One region of the Paenibacillus sp. FSL R5-0636 genome, then DNA from elsewhere that is predicted to be linked to it. Evidence: riboswitches for the same ligand, from Rfam matches in the RefSeq annotation. Region 1 holds a riboswitch; each other region holds the start of a gene.
The links. A riboswitch is a leader RNA that binds a small molecule or an ion and turns the genes downstream of it on or off. The one in region 1 is predicted to bind cyclic di-AMP.

Region 1 (7,905 bases):
CCATTTCTGCTTCTTCAGCTTTCTTGGAAGTAGAGCTACCCATCTTATCATTTTTCCCTAGATCTTCTTGAGTCTTACTAGGCATTGCTGCCCGCTCTTCAAGAATACCTGTACCGCCATTAAGTGCGGAACTGAAGGCCTGACTCATCTCTTCAAATTTCTTGGCATCCGTTGCACTCATAGAATACATAACGATGAACAGAGCCACCAGAAGAGTCATGAGGTCGGAGTAAGGTAACAGCCACGATTCATCGGCATGTTCTTCATGCTCTTCGTGTCTAGTCTTTTTGCTCACCTGATCCACCGTCCTTCTCATTTAACTTAACGCGTTGCGAAGGTGTTAGGAATACAGCAAGCTTCTGATTGATGGCAATAGTAGATACACCGGACTGTATGGACAAAAGACCTTCGACCATCATCATTCGAACTTCGATTTCTTGTTTGGAGAGACGTTTCAGCTTATTAGCAATAGGATGCCATAATACGTAACCTGTAAAGATACCAAGCAATGTGGCGATGAAGGCAGCCCCGATTGCCGCAGCCAGTTTGTTCATATCACTCATATCAGCCAGAGCGGCGATGAGACCGATAACCGCCCCGAGCACCCCGAGGGTAGGAGCATACATACCTGCCTGTGAGAAAATGAGGGCTCCTGCTTTATGTCTATCCTCTGTGGCGTGGATATCCTCCATGAGGACATCGCGGACAAAATCCTGATCATTTCCATCAATAATCATCCGCATGCCGTTTCTGAGGAAGTTATCTTCTATTTCATCGACCTTTGATTCTAGAGCCAACAGACCTTCACGCCGTGTGATAGAAGCCCATTCCATGAACATAGTGATTAATTCGGGTTTACTGATTAATTTCTTTTTGATAAAAATCATTTTGAACAGACTTGGAATCTTTTTGACCTCGTTGAAAGGAAAGGCCATGAAAATAGAAGCTGCCGTACCCACCAAGATAATAACGTAAGCAGCGGGTGTGGCCAAAGCATGAAGTGGAGCGTGCTTGAGGATCATGCCCCAGATTACAGCAACCAAACCAAAAATTAAACCAATTATTGTTGAAATTTCCATTTTGCACCTCGTCCGTGAGATTTAAGATGTGTTCCGACAATGCCGCGTATATCATCCTTGAAACAGCGGCAGGGCACTCTGTGCGAAACCGAATTAACGTATATTCTTATTTATCGACATCATTCGGTTTTTTGTGAAGTCATTTTTTCGGCTATAATGGATAAGGTAAGTAATTATTCATCTGTGAAGAAAACGGAGTGATATACGTGGGTGTAAAGCATGGTAGAGATTACGGTGAAATTCTAACCGATTTGACCGAAGCCGTCGGACGAATTTCCGATGGATATTTATTTTTTGAGATGGATCCGGACGAGTGGCAGGAACTACCCCAAGAATCAAAGCTGGAGGTATGGGAAGCATTGGCTGAGGATCTTTTCTTCGCGCTGGGTAATGAACCTATGATTGAAGTGGGGAGCGGCGTAATTATTTACGATAAGGACACGCACCGCATTAATATTCTAGTTGGCGAAGAGGATTTGGCTTCAGTAGTTTTGATTTAGGCAGAGGAGACGTCTGGACGTAATTTGCCCGTAGTTAGTAGCCCGTGTTAAAATTGATAAAGCCGAGTTATAATCGCTGGGATTTGTGAATACATTTAATCGAAAATATCGCCTTTATCCTGGCACATCCCTTGGACCTCAGAAGCTAAGGGATGTTTTGTTTAACGCCTAAGACAAGTAAAGGGAACTACGCACTTTACTGCAATTTTTTGTAAGGGAGGAAACGAATTGTTATTTACGGAAGAGGAACTGCGTGAGGAGATCACCAAGCTGGAGGGCTGGAAACTGGAAGATAATGTTATGGTGCGAAAATATATGTTCAGCCAATATATGAAGGGCATTGCGTTCGTTGATGAAGTAGCCACGATTTCAGAAGCCTTCGATCACCATCCACATATTACGATTGATTATAAAACAGTTACCCTGCGCCTGAAATCTAATGAAGAAGATGGGATTACAGCTCTAGATCTTCGAGAGGCGCATGAATTTAATGAAGCCTTTGAAAAAAATCATTAGTTTAGCCAAAATCATAAAATAAACGCCCGTGCACAGATAGTCACCTATCTCATACACGGGCGTTTTTGGTTGCTTGGCTGGTTACTTTTTCTCTGAGAGCCAGAGTGCGACGTTGGCGATCTCTTCAGGAGCTAGCTTCTCCTTAAAGGAAGGCATTTGGCCACGTCCTTTGGTGACGATGCTGTAGATTTCCTCAGCGTCATGCTGACCGCCTTCATTCTGAAGACTTGGTCCAACTCCACCTTGAAGCTGATCGCCGTGACAGGTGATACAGCTGGCTTTCACGGTTGCTTCTGCCTTTGCGGCGTCCAGTTGAACTACCGGCATCGTGGGCTTATTTTCTTCTGCTACCTCTTCTTTACCCGGAAGTGTAAACATGAGTACTACCGCAAAGGCACAGGCGGCAAAAAACAAACCGCTCATGATCCATTTCTGCATCCCAATTCGTCCCTTCTATGTAAGCTGCTCCCTACATTATAGCTTATGGTGAAGCGTTATCATAGGGTTTGTGACAAAAAAATGAACGAGAATACAATCATTCTTATGAAATATCTGGTATTTAATATCTTTTGTCATAGACCATGCAATAAAAAGGTTTGTCTCCTGTAGGTGTGCGGCGTTCATACGTATCTGTAATCGTAAATCCACATTTTTGATAAGTTCGAATGGCGCGTTGGTTCCAGGTCAGGACTTCCAGATCTATCTCACGATCAGGATAACGATTCAACGCTGTCTGGACGATGGCATCTACGAATAGTTTGCCTAAACCATGGCCGCATAGATCGGGGCGCATCCCAACTCCTAAACGGACGACTCCTTCCATCGGGAACAACTGTGCGAATCCGCACAAAACCTCATTTTCATTTAATATGGAGATATATTGTTCCTCCCGGAGCTGCGGATCACCAAACTCGATGCCAAGAGCCTGCATCTGCTCCCACGGCATCCAGCCATAAATATTATATGGGGGCGTATAGCTCCACTTACAAATAGCTTCTCCGTGAATTGCCTCCATAGGAACAACATGAAAAGTTACCGAGGGATTTATCATAAGGTCAACGATCTCCTTTCACGAGGACATTGCTATATTACTAATTATATACAAAATGGGGGAGGTTCGACTCAGAAACTTTATATGAGGGGAATGTTTTACAAATTATGAGAGGGGTAAATAAGTAATAAGACAAAAAAACAAGCTCTCCTCCAAGAGTACCTTGGAAAAGAGCCTATGTACGTTATTTATTGCACATCATCATTGTCTTCCGATTCAGCAGCAACCGATTGGTAAGCGTCTGTGCTCATAATGCGCTTGGCACCAACGTAGCGTTTCACGTAGTAGCTATCACTCAGAGAGCTAATCGTAACACCGCGTGAGGTAGAAGCGTGTGCGAACTTACCTTCACCGACATAAATGCCGACATGGGAGACACCTTTGCCACTTGTATTGAAGAATACAAGATCTCCGGCTCTTATATCATCACGGGAGATTGCTGTGCCCATTTGATATTGGGAACCTGATTGGTGTGGAAGGTTAATGCCAATCTTATCAAACACATACATTGTAAATCCGGAGCAATCAAATCCGTTAGTGGATATACCGCCGGATACGTATTTAGTACCGATGGCCTTGTCAATCACTTTATCCATTTTGGAATCTGCGAAAGCGCTTCCTGCTCCGATGGTGAGGATGATGGAAAAGCTTAGTACTGCTGCTGCTAACTTCTTCTTCAAAAGTGTATACCCCTTCCAAATGCCTACGAGGTTAGCTTAAGGGTTCGGTTGAAGGTCCCCTATGACCCCTCTATATAATGGAGGTCAATTCACCCAAAGTTGGTTCCCCCGTTTTCCTAATAGTTAGGAAACTCGGCTCATACTGTTGATTAGGATTAGCTTGTAATCAATACATGACAAAACCTTTGTAAATAACAACTTAATGATTACAAAAATGTTACTAAAATCTCACTGCGCTAATTGTAACAAACAGAAAGCCGCTTGGCAATCGTTTTTAACATATTAATGCAGAAAAATTGGCATTTTTACGGTAGAAAGGCATATGTAAGCGTTAATAATGACCTAATTTTTAATATAATTGCAATTTTTATCAAATAAACGTGTTTCAATTGGGCTCTAATAGTGTAAAAATATATTATGGAATAAAGAAAAACCCGAATTTGATTACGGGCATAATCAGATTCAGGTTCATATAGTTGTAATTGTGAGGTTATAGTTGTGAGGAAGGTTTCAATCGAAGGCTACAGCTTGATAAGCTGAAGTACTCATTACTCTTTTAGCGCCAACATAACGATTGGCCCAGTAGGCCTGACTGAGTGAAGTGATGGTCACTCCACGCGAAGAGGACGATTGTGCGAATTTTCCGTTTCCAACATAAATGCCGACATGGGATACTCCATTGCCAAGTGTGTTAAAGAACACTAGATCACCAGAACGCAGATTGCTTTTGGATACAGCAGTTCCAACGCTATATTGAGCTTTTGATGTACGAGGTAAAGTAAGACCCACATTCTTGAATACATACTTTGTAAATCCAGAGCAATCAAATCCGGCAGTGCTTGTACCTCCGGTTTTATAGGCAACTCCAATAGTCTTTGAGATTACAGAGTCCATTTTAGAGTCGGCAAAGGCGCTTCCTCCACCAATAGATAATGCCATTACAAGTCCTAGCGCCGCAGCGACGCATTTTTTTCTTAAATTATGTCTTTTCAAAAGATGTACTCCTTCCAAGGCCTGCGAGGTTAGCTTAAGGGTTCGGTAGAAGATTCCCTATGATCCCTGTAAAGCGAGATCAATTCACCCAAAATATGGTTCCCCCACTTCCCGGTGCAAAGGAATTAGGCGTGTTAAGCACCAGAGAATGACGTTTCGACAGTTACACTTACGATAAATACATTTAGTTATGTAGGAATCGTTTCAATTGATTACAAAATTGTTACTAATAGCACAGGACTTATTGTAACAGAGCTTTTACGATTTTGCAAATACTCTTAAGTTATCCGTAATGAGAAAAAGTCCCAGCTCCTGAATACAGGAATTGGGACCTTTTTATTATGTCAAATAAGGTTGATTTATTGTGGAAATGCTTTGCTACGCCATAGATGATATTGTGCAGAGATTCCCCACATTTTTAAGAGCGTAGAAGGTAGTGGTGAGATTTGCCGTATTATAAGTGCCGGTAGGCCGGGACAGAACAGACCCGTCAGTCCGCACACTAGCAGTAAGAGCAGGCCTCCCGCCCCAAGTACAATGGAAACACCTATAGCAGGAATCAGTGACCGCAAGCAGATGATCAGTGAGGAGAACATTCCTGTACCGCCGGTGTAACCAAACTGCATATATAGAAGAAACAGGCGCACGATAAAAATATATATAAGCCATGCCAATACGTATGGTACTAAATGAAGTAACAAAGCGTAGTTAAACAAAGAGGATAAGAACAGCCCGTACATTTTTGGAGCAAGCCAGTAAAGCGGCAGCAGGGTCAGCACCCATTCGATTAGGCTAAAGACTAAGACAGGTAGTCCATAGATCTTCATGCCAGGGAAAAAGAACAGTCCACGCTCGCCCTTTCGCTCCTGGTGGAGCTCATGCAGCAATCCTGCCCTTATGAAAGGGGAAAGCAGAAGTCGCAAGACAACAAGCGCCAGAAGCATCCATAACCAAGTGCGTATCGCAGGGTCCGTATTCAAGCTGAACTGTCCCTCGATATAATACAACAGTCTGCCCATACCGCTGCCTCCGGCGTCTTTATCCGGATAGCGCAGTAGAATTGGAATAATAGCAGATCGGATGAAACCATACATAAAGTAGCCCCAGATCAGTCGGTAGATGAAGAGCAGAATTAAAATATAAAATTGCTCCTTCATGCTTTGCCAGCCGCGGGTTATCGATGTTCTCACAATCATTCACCTCACCAGACAAGAGTTCCGAGCACGGTTTCAAGTAGTTTAGTTACACTTAATGTCCAGCGAGAGAGCGTCTTGGGCTCTATTTCCGCCAGCCTAAAGTTGTTTAGATGTTTGCTCTCCAATAAGATGGAATGTTCAGGGTCAATCTCAGCAGAGAGAAGAGGCTTATCGCTTAACAATTGAAACGTAGTCTCTGCTCCTTCACCGTTCCAGACCCGCTGCACCGAAGAGCTGTCGGCGAATGTGAATTTCACGGGAACATCAACGTAATGGCTCCCTTTGTTTGAAATCTTCACTAATGATTCGTAGCTTGGAGCATCGCCGCTGTTATTTTTTTTAAAAGTAATCGTATCTACTGAGAAGTCAGGCGCTCCATCACCATAAATGTAATCATCGAAATAGGCCTGCCATGATTTTTTGGTTACCTTCTCAACGACTTTCTGAAAATCTGACGTAGCAGGATGCTGGAAACGGAACTTACGAGCGTAGGAGGACATGATGTTGTTCATTGCTTTGGTACCTACCTGGCGTTCGATATCTTTAAGTACAAGCTTGCCGCGGATATAAACATTTCGGCTATAGGAATCCGCCCCTGCATATTTCCACGTTTCCAGATTTAACGGCTCAGGTATAGTCACCAGGCTGGCCTGTAAAGGCAAATTAGACTTGATACCGTATTCTTGCTCCATAAGTCTGTCTTCGGCATAGGAAGTGAAGCTTTCATCCAGCCAGGCTTCCTCGAATTCATTACTGGCTACCATACCGTAGAAGTATTGATGGCCGATTTCATGAATGACGGTTCTTTCAAGTGAGGTATCTGGAGAAGAATCCGCGGCCCCAAAGGCTGTAATAAGGGTAGGGTATTCCATTCCTCCAGCACCGTTGCCCTCCTTAGGTGGGACGACAATAGACAGCGTAGAGTAGGGATAAGGACCATACCATTTGCTGAAGTAGGTCAGGGCAGCCTTGGCAGCCTGAAGGTAACGCTCTTTTAAATCTTTGTGTAGTGGGTCGAGATACACCTTAATTCGTACTCCAGGCACCTCCGGCGTAGAGAAGGCTTCCTCAGCTACTGTAAAATCAGGGGAAGCGGCCCAAGCGAAATCGTGGACATCATCGGCGTAGAACTGATATATTTTCTGATCTTGTTTGAGCTTGGCATTTTTTACAGGAAATCCGGTCGCAGCCACCGTATAGTTGGAAGGGACGGCAATCGTTACATTAAAGATGCCAAAATCACTGTAAAACTCAGAGGTTCCGTGATACTGATGCAGGTCCCAGCCTTCTTCTTTAACTCCGCGTGTGCCCCTCGGCTCGTATACACTAAGCTTAGGGAACCATTGCCCAGCCATAACGAAGTTGCCTGAAGCACCCATGCGTGCAAAGATTTTGGGCAGCTGGACTTCATACTGAAGCTTAAGTGTTACACTTTCCCCACCATTAACAGGCTGAGGAAGATGTACCTTTAGGAGCGTCCTATCGTTGATATTGCCGTCATCAGGTTGGACATATTGCACTCTTTGCATTAGCGAAGTTCCTTCTGTCGTGCGCAGATCGGTCAGCGTCATATTTCCGAAGCCATTCTCAGGCATACTGTCGCCTCTGAGCGTCCCCCCGGATTCCTTCATAAAGGTGGTATCTGATGAGGCAAATGCATTTGGATACATGTGAAAATATAAATCACTTACTGGCTTTACTCCGGGGTGTGTCCAGGTTACTGTCTCAGAAGCTTTTAAGGTTTCTGTGTCAGGAACAAGCTGGACATCAATGTGATACTCGACTACCCGCTGGCTTAAAGCCTCCTCTGCCGGGACGGGCGCGCTCTCAGGCAATACCTGCTGTGGTACGGCTGCAGGCGCTGTGCCGCTGGAGGACTTGGCCTCTTTT
Region 2 (7,905 bases), 3.4 Mb from region 1:
TTTTAAAATAAGAGCAGCGTTTCTCCTTTTGGAGTCACGCTGTTTTTTTTGACTATACTGTTTGCCAAAAAGAGATTAATAATTATATAATTTTAAATGTATATGATAAAAACTACATTAGTCCCTAGAGGACAGAAAGGAATTCTCCTTGAGTAAACCTAAAAAAAGTCCAAATGTTCCCCAGTTGAGCAAACAAGAGAAACGACGGGTAGAACAGGAGCAACAGAAGCAGAAAACGAGAATTTTAGTTATTAGTTCAATAGCTGTAGTAGTTATCATTTTTGTTGGATTGTTTATGTTAGCTTCGAAAGATGCAGCAAAGAATGTCTCTACAGGAGAACCGGTAGAATTCAATTACAGTGAGCTACCTAGGATTGGTAATGAGGATGCACCTGTTAAGCTTGTTGAATTTGGCGATTTCAAATGTCCAGCTTGTTCCCAGTTTGCTGGCTCCATGAAACCGAAAATTGTTCAAGATTTTGTCAACGAGGGAAAAGCAGCTCTTTACTTTGTAAATATGGCTTTCGTTGGTCCTGACTCTGAGACAGCTTCACTAGCTGCATTGTCTGTATACCATCAGAATAAGGATGAATTCTGGAAGTTCTATGATGCTGTATATGCGCAGCAAGGGGATGAGAGCGACGAATGGGCCACTGAGGATTTCTTGATAAGCCTTGCTGAAAAAGAGAAATTAGCGATCGATTACGATCTGTTGCGTAAAGACATCCAAGAGAAAACTTATGCAGATGAGCTGAAGAAAGACATTCAGTTGGCAACTGACGCAGGCGTGACAACTACGCCTTCGCTCTACATTAATGGGGTGAAAACGGCTGAACCTTTCGATATTGAAGCGATTACATCTGAAATTAACGCCGCCGCAAAAGCAGTGGAGGCAAAGTGACAAAATTCCTATCTTTTTGCAAGCGTAACTGCCTCTATCTGGCCTGGTTTGTCTCTTTGGTTGCTGTAGCTGGTAGCTTGTATTTAAGTGAAGTCTTGAAATATGAACCTTGTAAGCTTTGCTGGTTTCAGCGGATTTTTATGTATCCGCAGTTATTTTTGTTGGGAATTGCCACTTTCCGTGGAGATAAGCGCATCATTCCTTATGTGCTTCCATTAAGTTTGATTGGTGGCAGTATCTCAATCTATCATTATGCGGAACAGAAGATTCCAGCGTTAAGTAAAGTTCTACCTTGTACAATTGGTGTTCCTTGTAATAAAGATTACTTGAACTACTTCGGATTTATTACGATTCCTTTGTTAGCTTTAATCGCTTTTGCTCTAATTAGTCTCCTTCTTTGGTATGGACGTAAGGAAGAAGAAATGATTGAAGTAGATGCAGAGGAGAGCTTAGGATTTTAGTTTTCGCTTTGGAAGTTACAAAAAAGCTGAAAAGGTATTAAAATCACGGGCTAGAGGGATAATTGAAGATAATGAAAGAGAGCATCCAATAAGACGCTATATTTGAGCTTATTGGATGTTTTTTCATTCTTTTTTCATTTTTTTCAACGCTTTACTGTAGGCACTTTGTAGACTAATATTAGACCTTGTGAGAAGTTGAATATGCGCTGAATTTTCTTAGGAAAAACGGGGGAACCAAACTTGGCATTCATGCCAATGGGGTGAATCGGAACCGGGTCGAACAGACCTGTACCGTAGGGCTATAACCACAGCCCGAATCCGCCAGCTAACCTCGTAAGCAAGGTGGGAAAATGACCATGCATAAGCATGCGGATCATTTCCGTATGCTTATTTTTGTGTCTGCATTTATGAAATCCACCAATGAAAACAGCGCACGGAAATTCCGTTTCAGCTCCCAAAGAAAGGAACTGTATCCACCATGGTAAGCAAGGTAAAACGACTATTGATCGGACGTCCGATGAAGTCGAATGAACTCGATCATGAAAAGTTATCCAAGGTTAAAGCACTGGCTGTCCTGTCTTCTGATGCGCTCTCGTCTGTAGCCTACGGAACGGAACAAATTCTGATTGTACTGGTGGCTGCCGGGTTTACTGCCATCTGGTATTCCCTGCCAATTGCATTAGCCGTATTGGGCCTGCTGGCCATCTTGATTTTATCCTATCGGCAGACGATTTTTGCTTATCCGCAAGGAGGCGGAGCTTATATCGTAGCCAAGAGCAATCTTGGTATTCCGACAGGGCTGCTCGCTGGGGGTTCATTATTGGTGGATTACATTCTTACCGTAGCGGTTAGTGCCTCGGCAGGGACGGATGCGATCACATCGGCTTTTCCAAGTCTTCATAATCATACTGTTCTCATCGCTGTATCTGTTATCGTTCTATTAACAATCATTAATCTTCGCGGAGTGACTGAATCGGCTTCGTTCATCGCAATTCCAGTGTATTTGTTTGTGGTTTCGATTGTTGTTCTGATTATCTCCGGTATCGTTAAATATGCAATGGGTGGCGCGCATGCGAATGTTCCTGAAATAGGCAGCGCCGTATCTAATGTAAGTTTGTTTCTACTATTAAAAGCGTTTAGCTCTGGTTGTTCAGCCCTAACGGGGGTTGAGGCCGTATCTAATGCGATCCCAAACTTTAAAGCACCGGCTGAGAAAAATGCAGCCAAGACGCTAATGATCATGGGACTTATCCTTGGCTTTATGTTTACCGGAATCACTGTGCTGGCGTATTGGTATGGTATTGTGCCAGATGAAAAGGCTACGGTTGTCTCTCAGATCGCTGAATCGACCTTTGGCCGTGGCGGATTGTACTTTTTCATTCAAGGGATTACAGCAGTGATTTTGTTCTTGGCAGCTAATACAGCATATTCAGCGTTTCCGCTGCTTGCCTTTATGTTTGCAAAAGATAAATATCTGCCACACGCATTTATGGTCCGTGGTGACCGCCTGGGCTTCTCAAACGGGATTATTTTTCTAGGAGTTATGTCTATCATACTTGTGGCTGCATTCCATGGGAATACGGAAGGTTTGATTCCACTTTATGCGGTAGGCGTGTTCATTCCTTTTACCTTATCCCAACTGGGGATGATGGTGCATTGGATCAAAACAAGACCTGCTGGATGGGTGAAAAGATTTGTTGTAAATACCATCGGTATGCTGACTACATTGACGATTACGCTTATATTTATCATTACTAAATTCTCGAGCGTATGGATGGCATTCATTTTCTTACCTGCTGTAATGTTCGTGTTCCACCGTATTCATAAGCACTATTTGAACACTGCGGATCAACTGCGTATATGTCCGGCTACTGATAAACCTATAATTAAAGGAAGTACTGTAGTTGTTCCTGTTGCAGGGGTTACACGTGCCGTATTACATTCCATCAGCTATGCGAAGTCTCTAACAGATAATGTTGTTGCTGTGTATGTAGGCTTTGATGAAGAAGACATTCATAAGATGGAGCAACGGTGGGAGGAATGGAATCCAGGCGTACGCCTGATTGTACTTCGTTCCAGATATCGTAGTATCATTCGTCCGTTAGTGAAGTTTATCGATACGGTTGAGTGGAAGACAGCTGCGACGGATCACATCACGATTCTGATTCCACAGTTTATTACCAAACATTGGTGGCAAGCCGTGCTTCATAATCAGACCAGCTTTTTAATCCGCTCGTATCTAATGAATCAAAAGGACGTTGTAGTAGCGACTGTCCCTTATCATTTAAATAAATAAGTAGAAGATTAAAGATGAGGTTATATCCGGAATGTTCGGAATATAACCTCTTTTGTATTTTATATGAAGGAAATTGTTGCAAATCCACAGAATTTGAAATTTATATGTTGACACAGAGAATGAGAATCAATATCATTTAAAGGTGAAGCAGAGGTAAAGATCACCTTTGAATATCAAAGCAGTTACATATAGGAGGGTTTTTAATGTTTTGGCTTAACAGAAAAAGATCAGGAAGCATGAAAGTGACAATGAGCGGACTAATAGTGATGACGCTATTACTTTCCGCTTGTGGTAATAATAATGCTGAAAGTTCATCAAATGCAGGAACAGCGCCTACAACAGCTCCTACAGCAGAATCTACAGAGGCACCTGCTGCTCCTAAGACATTAACAGATTCAATGGGCCATGAAGTAACGATTCCGGCTAATCCACAGCGCGTCCTGGGTTCATATTTGGAAGACTCATTGGTAACTCTGGGTGTGACTCCAGTAGCTCAATGGTCAGTTACAAATGGCGTTCAGGATTATCTGGCCACTGAATTGAAGGATGTTCCTACAATTAGTTACGATCTTCCGTTAGAGGCTGTAACCAGCTTTGCTCCGGATCTTATTATCATCCCATCGGAGTCTTCTGTTCAGAACGGGATTTACGATCAGTTGAATAAGATTGCACCCACTTATGTAATTGGGGATGAACTAAATCAAGATTGGCGCAAATCTTTGCTCAAGATTGGTGAGATTTTGAACAAAACCCCTGAAGCAGAAAAAGCCATTAAAGATTATGATGTTAAAGCAGCGGCTGCGAAAGAACAGCTTGCAGGAGCTATTGGACAAGAGTCCGCGGCTATTCTATGGTTGGTGCAAAAAAACTTCTATATTGTAGACGAAACCCGCAGCAGTGGTGCTGTATTATATACAGACCTTGGCGTAAAGCTTCCTAACTTAGTAACAGAGATCCCAGTAGGAACAAGAGCAACTTGGAATCCGATCTCGCTAGAGAAGCTTTCTGAGCTGACTGCAGATCATATTTTCCTTGTAAATAGTGATAAGACTGAGGGTTCGGAGATCTTAGATAGTGCAATTTGGAAGGGCATCCCAGCTGTGAAAGCTGGAAATGTGCATGAAATGAGCTCAACAAGCAGCTGGCTTTACAGTGGTGCGAACGCTGGCAGCAAAATCATTGACGATGTGCTAAAAAGTCTTGTGAAATAAAAGTCGTAATTCACCATGAATGAGACTGATCATTTCGGTGGGGAAGGGCGTGCAGATCAAGTATCTCGGGATACAAAGATCTGCACCATTTTTTTATAAACCAATCCCATAGTACGGAAAAATCGTTCCTGCAATTGTACAACATAAATATTTTTGCGATAATGAGAATGATTGTTGTTATCATATAAACCATTGTAACTATTGAATAAGGAGACAACCCATGGTTTCACCCTCAGATTTCGCAAATCGTATTAAAAATGAACCCAAAAAAGCTTTACATACCCGACCGGCAGCTGCCATTGGTATTCTTATTTTTGGACTTGCTGCTATTGCCTTCGGATTGGCACTTTCGGTTTCAGTGGGTGCGGCAGATATCAAGTTAGCTACAGTATGGGAAGCTATATTTCATTTCAATCCAGATTTACAAAAACATCAGGTGATCAGAGAACTGCGATTTCCACGTGCTATTGCTGGCGCCTTAGTCGGTGCTTGCTTCGCAGTAGCAGGGGCTATCATGCAGGGGATGACAAGAAACCCGCTTGCGGATTCAGGGCTGTTAGGCTTGAATGCAGGAGCAGGAGTAGCGCTGGCAATAGTATTTGCTTTTGCACCCTCACTCTCATTCACTTCACTAATGTTGTATTGCTTTATCGGTGCCGCTGTGGCCTCTTTTATCGTATTCGGAATCGGTTCGCTTTCTTTTAATGGCCTGACCCCCTTGCGATTGACACTAGCAGGTTCGGCAGTTAGTGCTTTATTGGTTGCTATTAGTCAGGGAGTAGCTATTCTTTTCAACTTATCTCAGGATATAGCCTTCTGGTTAGCCGGTGGGATGGGGGGAGCTAGCTGGACTCAGATCAAGATTATATTCCCTTGGGTGGCCGTGGCCTTAATTGCAGCGATGATGTTATCACGATCCGTTACATTGCTCAGCTTAGGAAGAGAAGTTGCGGTTGGTCTGGGGCAGCGGACAAGGTTAGTTCAGTTGGCATGTATGATTGTTGTGGTTATCTTAGCTGGAAGTGCGGTTTCAACGGTTGGCCCGATTGCTTTTATAGGACTAATTATTCCACATGTTACACGTTATTTCGTTGGAGTGGACTACCGCTGGATTATACCTTGCTCGGCTGTTCTGGGGAGCTTATTGATTATCTTTGCAGATATTGCCGCAAGAATGATAAATGCACCGTATGAGACACCGCTAGGAGCCTTAATTGCCATCATCGGCGTACCTTTCTTTATTTATTTAGCGAGTAAGCGGAAGGGGGAGCTGTAATGCCCAAAATAACCCTTACTCCAGATGAAAAAGAACGCCGTACACGCGCCCTAACGGTGTTATCGCTCCTTGCTATACTGATCGTCGTGGTGTTTATAGTCAGTATGAATACAGGGTTTATGCGTCTATCCCCACTGGAGGTATTACATACACTGCTGGGTGATGGAACACATCAGCAAAAGCTTATTTTATTTGATTTCAGATTACCCCGCATCGTAATTTCATTGTTAGTTGGAGCGGGCTTTGCAGTATCAGGCTGTATTCTACAAAGTCTCGCACGTAATGCACTCGCCGAACCGGCTACGCTGGGCATAAGTGCTGGTGCAGGTTTTGCTGTAATCATTTTTATCTCGTTCTTTCCGGCTACAACAGCAGCTCCGGTATTTGTCTTGCCTCTCCTAGCGCTTGGTGGGGCTGGCCTGACCGCAGCTTTAATCTATATTCTTGCCTACCGGAAGGCAGATGGTCTGTCTCCTACAAGGCTGATCCTTATCGGGATTGCGGTCGCTGCAGGAATCAATGCTTGCCAGCTTGTATTGGCACTTACGCTTGATCCTAATAATTATCAATTTGTAGCTACTTGGATCGCCGGGAAAATATGGGGTGGGGATTGGAGATTCGTCCTTGCTTTGCTGCCTTGGATCGCGATTCTGTTACCGTTCGCCTTCTATAAAGCCCGGGTTCTAAATGTATTGAATCTAGGGGACCATACTTCATTAGGTCTAGGAATGCGTGTGGAGAAGGAACGTATTCTCCTTCTGGTAACAGCCGTAGCGCTTGCCGGCTCCTGCGTCGCAGTAAGCGGAGGTATTGGCTTCGTCGGCCTGATAGCACCACACCTGGCTCGCAGGCTCGTGGGACCCCGTCATCAGGTGTTATTGCCTGCTAGTGCTTTGACAGGGGCGCTTCTTATGATTACCGCTGATACCATCGGCAGATGGGTGTTGCAACCTGCGGAAGTTCCGACTGGCATTGTGGTTGCGATTATTGGCGCACCTTACTTTTTATATTTACTCGCCAAGTCTAAAGCGTAAATTAGTTCATACTTAGGAGCATAGCTCCATAAAACTTTTAAGGGAGTTGTAGATCATGTCAGAACGTTTGAATACAGAAGAATTAAGTATTGGGTATGCAGAGGCTACTATAGTTAAAGGATTGAACTTGTCTATCCCTACGGGAAAAATCACCGCACTAGTGGGCGCTAACGGCTCCGGTAAATCTACAATCCTCAAAACGATGGCCCGGATTATGAAGCCGAAGAGTGGCACCGTAATGCTGGACGGCAAATCGATCCATAACTTTTCAACTAAAGAGGTTGCTAGGCAGCTAGCGATTCTACCGCAGAACCCAACGGCTCCTGACGGTCTGACGGTATCTGAGCTGGTCAGCTACGGTCGTTTCCCTCATCAGAAGGGATTTGGCACGATGACCGCTGAGGATCGCAACATCATCTCCAACGCCATCTCTGTTACGGGCATGGAATCTTTTCATGATCGCCCTATTGACCGTCTCTCAGGTGGACAACGTCAACGCGCATGGATCGCTATGGCGTTAGCTCAAGAAACAGATATTTTATTCCTTGACGAGCCTACAACCTTCCTAGATATGGCGCATCAGCTCGAAGTTCTTCAGCTATTGCAAAAGCTGAATGAGGAAGAAGGTCGTACCATCATCATGGTCGTGCATGATTTGAATCATGCTACTCGTTATGCGCAGCATATGGTAGCGATTAAGTCCGGTACTGTGGTTAGCGAAGGCTC
Region 3 (7,905 bases), 1.1 Mb from region 1:
GTTTCCTTATACGTACAAACGCTGCTGAGAAATGTATCGCTATCGGTGCTTCAACGCCTGTTGGAATATTGTATGGCGTATTCCATCTTTTACGGCTGATAGGAACAGAAAGCGAAATAGACGCTCTGAATTTGTCTATGAGTCCGGTGAACGGCCTGCGAATGATTAATCACTGGGATAATTTTGATGGCAGTATTGAACGTGGCTATGCTGGACGGTCCTTTTTTTACGAGTCCAATCAATTTCTTAACGATACAAAGCGGCTGCGTGATTATGCCAGATTGATGTCCTCTGTGGGGATCAACGCGATTTCGATTAACAATGTGAATGTTCATGAGCTTGAATCTCTATTTATAACGGAGCAATATTTGCCTGATATCGCGTTAATTGCAGGAATATTCCGCGTATACGGAATTAAGCTATTCCTCAGTGCTAACTTCGCCAGCCCGATACAGATCGGAGCATTGGAGACAGCTGATCCACTGGATTCAGCGGTGCGGCAATGGTGGAAAGATAAGGCTAGTGAGGTTTATCGGGCGATACCTGATTTTGGCGGGTTTGTGGTCAAAGCGGATTCAGAAAATCGACCAGGACCATTCACTTACGGGCGTGACCATGCAGATGGCGCCAACATGCTGGGAGAAGCACTGGAGCCGTTTGGCGGAATCGTGATTTGGCGTTGTTTCGTATATAACTGCAAGCAGGATTGGCGTGACCGTAAGACAGATCGGGCCAGAGCGGCATATGATCATTTCAAACCATTGGATGGCCGATTTAATGATAATGTAGTGCTGCAAATCAAGAATGGACCGATGGATTTTCAAGTCAGAGAACCGGTATCTCCGCTGTTTGGCGCACTGGAACATACCAGTCATCTGATGGAGTTTCAGATTGCTCAAGAATATACGGGGCAGCAGCGGCATCTCTGTTATCTTGTTCCACAGTGGAAAGAAGTCCTTGATTTCAATACTTATGCCAAAGGGCAAACTACGCTTGTGAAACATGTTGTGGACGGATCGGTGTGGGGAAATAAGTATAATGGTGTGGCTGCTGTAACTAATGTTGGAGATGACATGAACTGGACGGGGCATGGGTTAGCTCAAGCTAATCTGTATGGATATGGAAGATTAATTTGGAATCCGGAGCTGACGGCAAAAGAAATAGCTGAGGAATGGATTCGGCTTACCTTTGGCACTGATGAAGGTCTAGTGGCTGCTATTCGCGGGATGTTGATGGACTCATGGAGGATTTACGAATCTTACACAGCTCCATTAGGTGTGGGTTGGATGGTTAATCCGGATCATCATTATGGGCCGAATGTGGATGGGTATGAATACGCCAAGTGGGGAACGTACCATTATGCGGATCATAAAGGCATTGGTGTGGATCGTTCAGTCAAATCGGGAACGGGTTATAGTGGACAGTATATGGGTCTTAATGCATCAAACTATGAGAATCTAGCGTCTTGTCCAGAAGAGCTGTTGCTGTTCTTTCATCATGTTCCATACACGCATGTTCTGCAATCGGGGCAAACGGTTATACAACATATTTACGATACTCATTTCGAGGGGGCAGAGCAGGCTGCACAGCTTCTAGCGACATGGGAATCACTTGAAGGCAGCGTGGATAGTGGATTGTATATGCAAGTGAAGCAACGTCTTGAAGAGCAAGCAGAGCATGCGCAGGAATGGAGAGATCGGATCAATACGTATTTTTACCGCAAGAGCGGAATTGAGGATCTTAAAGGCAGAAAGATTTATTAGATTTCGAATCGAGGGATGATGATAGTGAGCCTCACGATTAGAGCGATTATGGAAGATTTAATGGGAACTGTGGAACAGGTAGAAGGCACTGTCGATATTCTGAACCCAGGGGAACCGGAAACTGAAGTCACAGGGATTATTACGGCCTTCTCTGCCACACAAAATGTTGTGGAGCAAGCAATAGCGTTAGGAGCCAATTTGCTGATCACGCATGAAGGTGTATTTTATAGCCATCATGCGGCGAGCGAGTGGTTAGAAGGTGATCCGGTTTATCATGCGAAAAAAAGTCTGATCGAACATTCCCAAATTGCTATTTTTCGTTATCATGATTATTGGCATCGGCAAAAGCCGGATGGAATTATGGTGGGTTTGCTGCGAGAACTAGATTGGTCCGCATACGTGGAAGAGCAGCAAGCAGCTGCTACGATTCTCACTATTCCTGCTATGACTGTACTGGAAGCTGCTCAGTATATTAAAAGTAAGCTAGGGATCTCTTATGTACGCGCTGCTGGTGACCTGTCTCTGTCCTGCAAACGCGTAGGGATATTAGTAGGTTACAGAGGAGGCGTGACGATGGCTATTCCGCATTTTAATGATCACAATCTTGATTTAATTATTGCTGGAGAGGGACCAGAGTGGGAGACTCCGGAATATGTGCGGGATGCAGGGCACCAAGGCAGATCTAAAGCGCTCATCATGTTAGGTCATGCGGAGAGTGAAGCGCCGGGAATGAAATATTTAGCTGAAATCTTAGCAGACAAATATCCCATGCTTCCTAGCCGGTTCATTGCTGAACAACCCATCTATCAGATGGTTTAATCTGGGGAAATAAAGAGTACGGAATAAATAAACATATTATGGAGAAAATGAAGGGAAACAGGTCACTGAGAAAGGAGTGTTTCAATGGAAATTCCTTTGGAGGCTGATGAAGTATTAAGTCGGATCAAAAAGCTGCAAAGCGACGGAAGCTCGATCAGTAAAAAACAAGTAAAGCAGAGCGATCCTGAGCTTATGAGAAGTGCGCTGTTCTTTTTTCCAAGCTGGGAGCATGCATTGAAAAACGCCGATCTTTTGTAGCCATAGTATTGTAAGAGAAAGCTAAGTGGACAGGGGAATATCTCTGATTCTGCTTAGCTTTTTTCATATCTCCAGTGAAAAGGATGGCCTTTATATAGAAAGTACTGGTGTTTTAACCTCCGTTTGGCTTGGTTCAGAGCCATTTTCTTAAATAAAACGAGTAAACAAGAGCAAAAGAAAGAGAAAATGAAGAGTATGCTCAATATGAAATGAAAAGCATTGCTTTCAACATTATTTTGACCAGAGCCCTCCTTTACAAGCAAACCTTACAAGAGTATGATTCATCTCAGAACTGACAATTATCTTAAATTTACAATTACATAAGCAATCCGCTTAATTTCCGTTTCTGGAAAGCGGGGGAACCAACAACTGGCAGCCGATGTGAGAGTCGGCACTGGTTATGGGGTGAATCCTGTTCCGGGTGCATAACATGCATCCCTGCAGGTAGGGCAACTCTCACTGCCCGAATCCGACAGCTAACCTCGTAAGCGTATGGAGAGAGGATGAATGGCGTGTTTAGTGATGAATAGCCACAGAGAATCCCTCTGTGGTTTTTTGCTGCGTTTTTAAGCAGATATAGACGTAGAATTTATTATGAAAGAGGTGTTACCTTTGCCTATCGCTAAACTGAACGGAACTTCGCTCTATTATGAAATCAATGGAACTGGCACTCCGGTTGTGTTTATCCATGGACATGGATTAACACACAGTATGTTCAAACCACAGCTGGAGTATTTTTCCGATAAATATAAAGTGATTTTGTGCGATTTACGGGGGAATGGTAAGTCTGGTAAACTGCTGGAGGCCCCACATGAGATTATTGAGACGCAATGTCTGGATCTGATTATGCTGTTGAATGACCTAGGTATTCGTGAAGCAGTTTTTGTAGGAATCGCCTATGGTGGCTTAGTCGTTCAGCATATTGCCAAACAATATCCTGAGCGTGTAAAAGCAATTGTGGTCGCAGACAGCTTCTGTAGGACTCACGGATCAACAATTGTAGGGAAAATACAAACTATGGCAGCATATTGCAGTTTGCTAATGTATTATCTCCCAAGCGAGCTGGTGTTGCCTTCGATTCGGATGATGTACCGAGAGCGCTGGAGTCTGGCCTACAATGAGATTAGAAGAGGGCTGCTGGACAAACGTCCCCGGGAGCTATATCGGCAAAGACTGGCTACAAGCCATGTTGATTACACCAGATGCTTAAAGGCTTTTAAACGTCCTGCTTTATGTATTGTAGGGGACTTTAATGAATTTGGAGTGAATTGTATGAAGGAAATGGTGTCCCAGCTGCCACATGCGCAGTTGGCGATTATTCCGAACGCATTAGATCCAAGTAATCTGTGCCAGCCGGAGCAATTCAATGCGATTCTTCAACGTTTCTTAGAGAAGCAGCAGGGCAGTCAGCAGATTAGCTGATCTATAGGGAGACCTTTACAAGCGAAGCGTTTAAGTGGAAAAAGGCGTCCCATAGCCAGGGAGCATGAGCTGGCTATGGGACGTCTTTCTGGGTAGAACTTTAGGGAAATTCTCCCTAAAGTGAAGGGGATTATGGCTTCTAGCACGTGAATTAGGGAAATTCTCCCTAAAGTGATAGAAAGCATGGCTCCTAGAACGTGGATTAGGGAAATTCTCCCTAAAGTGAAGGGAATTATGGCTCCTAGAACGTGGATTAGGGAAATCCTCCCTAATAATAGGGTGTTTTTAGCCATAAATGGGTATTTGCATGAATTTTTAGGGAGGATTTCCCTAAAAACCTTATTTTAAAACGATTATCGATGAATATTAGGGAGGATTTCCCTAATATAATGGATATCTAACTAAAGGCTGGCTCATCAGTAGTGAAATCTACGAATGAGCCAGCCTTTGGTATTTTACTAACCGGTGGATGTTGAACATTTACAAGCATATTGTACCTAGAACGCCACTTAATGTCCCTACCCTACCACAGCATCAAATATAGTTCACCCGACGTGGGAAAGAACAGTAGTCTCTAAGTAGTGAAGGTAAGAGTATAGAAGGGGCGTAGTAAGCGTCTCACCCGACATGGGAAAGAACAGTAGACTCTAAGTAGTGAAGGTAAGAGTATAGAAGGGGCGTAGTAAGCGTCTCACCCGACATGGGAAAGAACAGTAGACCTAAGTAGTGATGGTAAGAGTATGGAGGGAGGCGTAGTAAGCAGCGCATCAGACGTGGGAAAGAACGGTAGACCCTAAGTAGTGATGGTAAGTGTATAGAAGGGGCGTAATAAGCTGCTGACCCGACGTGGGAGAGAACGGTAGACCCTAAGTAGTGATTGTAAGTGTATAGAAGGAGGTGTAGTAAGCAGCTCATCAGACGTGGGAAAGAACGGTAGACCCTAAGTAGTGAAGGTAAGTGTATAGAAGGAGGCGTAGTAAGCAGCTCATCCGACGTGGGAGAGTACGGTAGACCTAAGTAGTTAAGGTAAGTGTATAGAGGGAGGCATAGTAAGCAGCTCATCCGACGTGGGAAAGAAACAGTAGACTCTAAGTAGTGATTGTAAGTGTATAGAAGGAGGTGTAATAAGCAGCGTATCTGCAGCTCCTGATCGAGACCAAAGGAAAGGAAGGTTTCGGTAATAGGGATTCAGCCTCCGGACATGAGTAGGAGAGAAGAAGAGCGGGGAGTGGCATTGACAGACTATCGGACTCAAGCGCTCTTATTTGCAATATTTTCCTATTTTTGAGTTGCTATTGGACCCCATAGGCGTTATTTGTACAAAATAGACGCTATTGAGCACCATTTCTGCCCAATAGCGCCTCTCAGGTCCGATGATCTCTCTAAACAGGGATAAATTAACGAATAGCGGCATTTGAGTCCGAAAGATCAAGTAATTGTACCGCATATTACCAAAAAGGCATCTGTCACTCCTTAGAAGGAATGGCAGATGCCTTTTTTTGAATTTGTTTTAATGATTATACAATCGTAAAGCCAGCACTTGCATAACCAGTGACTGTATTTACAAGGGTGAGGCCTGTAGCAGTGGCTGAGAATACCATAAGCAGACGTGTCTGTGGTGTTACAGCAAAATTGATATCATTTGTAATTCCATTGACAAAAGTTCCTAGATTAATAGTATCTGTGATAGGTGGGAGCGCTACTAATGCCCCTGGAATAGCAGTAAATGTGTTATTTGGTGTGGCCGATTGGTACAACTGTGCTGTTACATTTATTGTAGTACCAAGCAGCGATAAAGCTATGGTATTACTGAAATAAGCAGCAAGGGATGTTATCACTCCTGCACGAGGAGTCGAGAATGCAAAGTTGATAAGCGGTCCAAGGAGAGTACCTGTTAAATCAACATTACCGCCAACAAGAGAAATGCCTGTGGCTGAACTTCCGAAGCCTACAAGGCTTGTTGTTCCCACCAAACCACCTAAAACCGTGGTCATAATAATAGGTCCTCCGGATGCCAGCGGAATAATTGCACCGTTACCGGTTGCACCAGTGACTCCGGTAATGCCAGTAGCTCCAACCGCGCCGGGATCACCCGTTGCACCCGTAGCTCCGGCAACGCCGACCGCACCGGGATCACCAGTCGCACCCGTTGCACCCGTAGCTCCGGCAACGCCGACCGCGCCGGGATCACCAGTCGCACCCGTTGCACCCGTAGCTCCGGCAACGCCGACCGCGCCGGGGTCGCCAGTCGCGCCCGTTGCACCAGCAGGGCCTGCCAAGCCTGCAGCGCCAGTCGAGCCAGTCGCTCCAGTTGCTCCTACGCCTGGACCTGCTGGTCCTTGCGCACCTGTTGGCCCTTGAATCCCCTGCACACCCTGTGGTCCTTGAGGTCCCATCGCGCCACCAGCGATTAACAAGTAATCTGGTGAACTCCCGGGTATTCCAGTAGGTCCAGAAACGGTAGCAATATAGGTGCTGCCATTGAAGGTTACTACTTGACCTGCTGGATAAGTAGGACTTTGTGCAGGATTAAAGATTACAATCCCTTGCAGCCCTACCCCTTGCGGCCCCTGAGGTCCTTGAAGTCCCGGTGTTCCTTGAGGGCCTTGAGGTCCTTGGGGGCCTGTGGAGCCCCCAGCAATTAATAAATAATCTGGTGAACTTCCAGGTGTTCCCGTTGGTCCCGCAACAGTAGCTATATAGGTACTGCCATTGAAGGTTACTACTTGACCGGCAGGATAAGTAGGGCTTAATGCAGGATTAAAAGCAACAATTCCTTGCAGCCCTGCCCCTGTAGTTCCCGTTGCTCCCGGAACCCCCTGAGATCCTTGCGGCCCCTGAGGTCCCTGTGGTCCATGTGGCCCTTGAGGTCCAGTCACACCTTTAATAGGTAATCCAATTGCTTGTGTAATAGAAGCCTGAATATGTCTGATCTGAATAATCAGCTGATCTTTGCAATTAGGGTCAATCTTCGTGGCGAGAATAAAAGATAATAACTCAGCTAATAGCAGTTGAAGATTAGTGCCAACGCTTACGACTGAGAAGGGACTGACTTCGGTCGATACAATGGTTATCTCTACTACAGAAAGTAGCTCAGTTCTAAAAGGGCTGCATAACTTAGAAGTATGCAAGAATTCCAATAGCTCTCTTAACACTCTTTGGAGATTGACAATATGAAGTGTTGTGGGATTCGTAAGTACGGGGGGTACCACTGCAGAGAGATCAGTGACTATTTTTAATAGTGCGTTACACTCCCTCTTTCTAATAGGACTGCTGATCCTTCCATGCTTGTTTAGGATAGCATCGCCTTTAAATGGTCTGTAATCAGGCATATTTCTATATCTCCTCCTTGAACTTCTCCTGTTCATTCCTTTAAAAAATGGGAACCTGCCCAATCAGCATATTCTGAGAAGCGGAAGTTGTTACAATAATTGCCCTGAAAGCCGTTATTCCTGAAAGTCGTTATTAATGAAGCAATACAAAAAAAAGGCAGGCCACCGCTAATTACGGTAGTCTACCTTTTTAATAGATACGTTAAGTAGTCTCTCCTTTAATAAGAGTTACGTCTACAGTAGTGTTGTTGATTAGCTCTCCGTCAGCACTTTCGATCATTTGCAGGAGAGTATTGGTCAGCATGACCCCG

Region 2: linked by a shared signal. The riboswitch ahead of MKX34_RS17035 (APC family permease) and the one ahead of MKX34_RS00540 (C40 family peptidase) in region 1 are both predicted to bind cyclic di-AMP.
Region 3: linked by a shared signal. The riboswitch ahead of MKX34_RS27620 (alpha/beta hydrolase) and the one ahead of MKX34_RS00540 (C40 family peptidase) in region 1 are both predicted to bind cyclic di-AMP.

The regions. Positions count from the first base shown of each region.
Region 1 covers NZ_CP150232.1:109,927-117,831, forward strand. The annotation lists gene motB (flagellar motor protein MotB) at 1-295, opposite strand, end outside; gene motA (flagellar motor stator protein MotA) at 279-1,079, opposite strand; gene MKX34_RS00520 (hypothetical protein) at 1,286-1,579, shown strand; gene MKX34_RS00525 (4a-hydroxytetrahydrobiopterin dehydratase) at 1,808-2,095, shown strand; gene MKX34_RS00530 (cytochrome c) at 2,177-2,533, opposite strand; gene MKX34_RS00535 (GNAT family N-acetyltransferase) at 2,655-3,146, opposite strand; gene MKX34_RS00540 (C40 family peptidase) at 3,335-3,787, opposite strand; cyclic di-AMP (ydaO/yuaA leader) riboswitch at 3,832-3,974, opposite strand; gene MKX34_RS00545 (C40 family peptidase) at 4,337-4,765, opposite strand; cyclic di-AMP (ydaO/yuaA leader) riboswitch at 4,823-4,961, opposite strand; gene MKX34_RS00550 (hypothetical protein) at 5,179-6,009, opposite strand; gene MKX34_RS00555 (M1 family metallopeptidase) at 6,021-7,905, opposite strand, start outside.
Region 2 covers NZ_CP150232.1:3,765,963-3,773,867, reverse strand. The annotation lists gene MKX34_RS17045 (DsbA family protein) at 185-901, shown strand; gene MKX34_RS17040 (disulfide oxidoreductase) at 898-1,362, shown strand; cyclic di-AMP (ydaO/yuaA leader) riboswitch at 1,557-1,716, shown strand; gene MKX34_RS17035 (APC family permease) at 1,841-3,658, shown strand; gene MKX34_RS17030 (iron-hydroxamate ABC transporter substrate-binding protein) at 3,862-4,869, shown strand; gene MKX34_RS17025 (iron ABC transporter permease) at 5,090-6,145, shown strand; gene MKX34_RS17020 (iron ABC transporter permease) at 6,145-7,179, shown strand; gene MKX34_RS17015 (ABC transporter ATP-binding protein) at 7,235-7,905, shown strand, end outside.
Region 3 covers NZ_CP150232.1:6,043,117-6,051,021, reverse strand. The annotation lists gene MKX34_RS27635 (alpha-glucuronidase family glycosyl hydrolase) at 1-1,763, shown strand, start outside; gene MKX34_RS27630 (Nif3-like dinuclear metal center hexameric protein) at 1,812-2,582, shown strand; gene MKX34_RS27625 (hypothetical protein) at 2,667-2,840, shown strand; cyclic di-AMP (ydaO/yuaA leader) riboswitch at 3,161-3,347, shown strand; gene MKX34_RS27620 (alpha/beta hydrolase) at 3,435-4,262, shown strand; gene MKX34_RS27615 (exosporium glycoprotein BclB-related protein) at 5,780-7,594, opposite strand; gene MKX34_RS27610 (LacI family DNA-binding transcriptional regulator) at 7,797-7,905, opposite strand, start outside.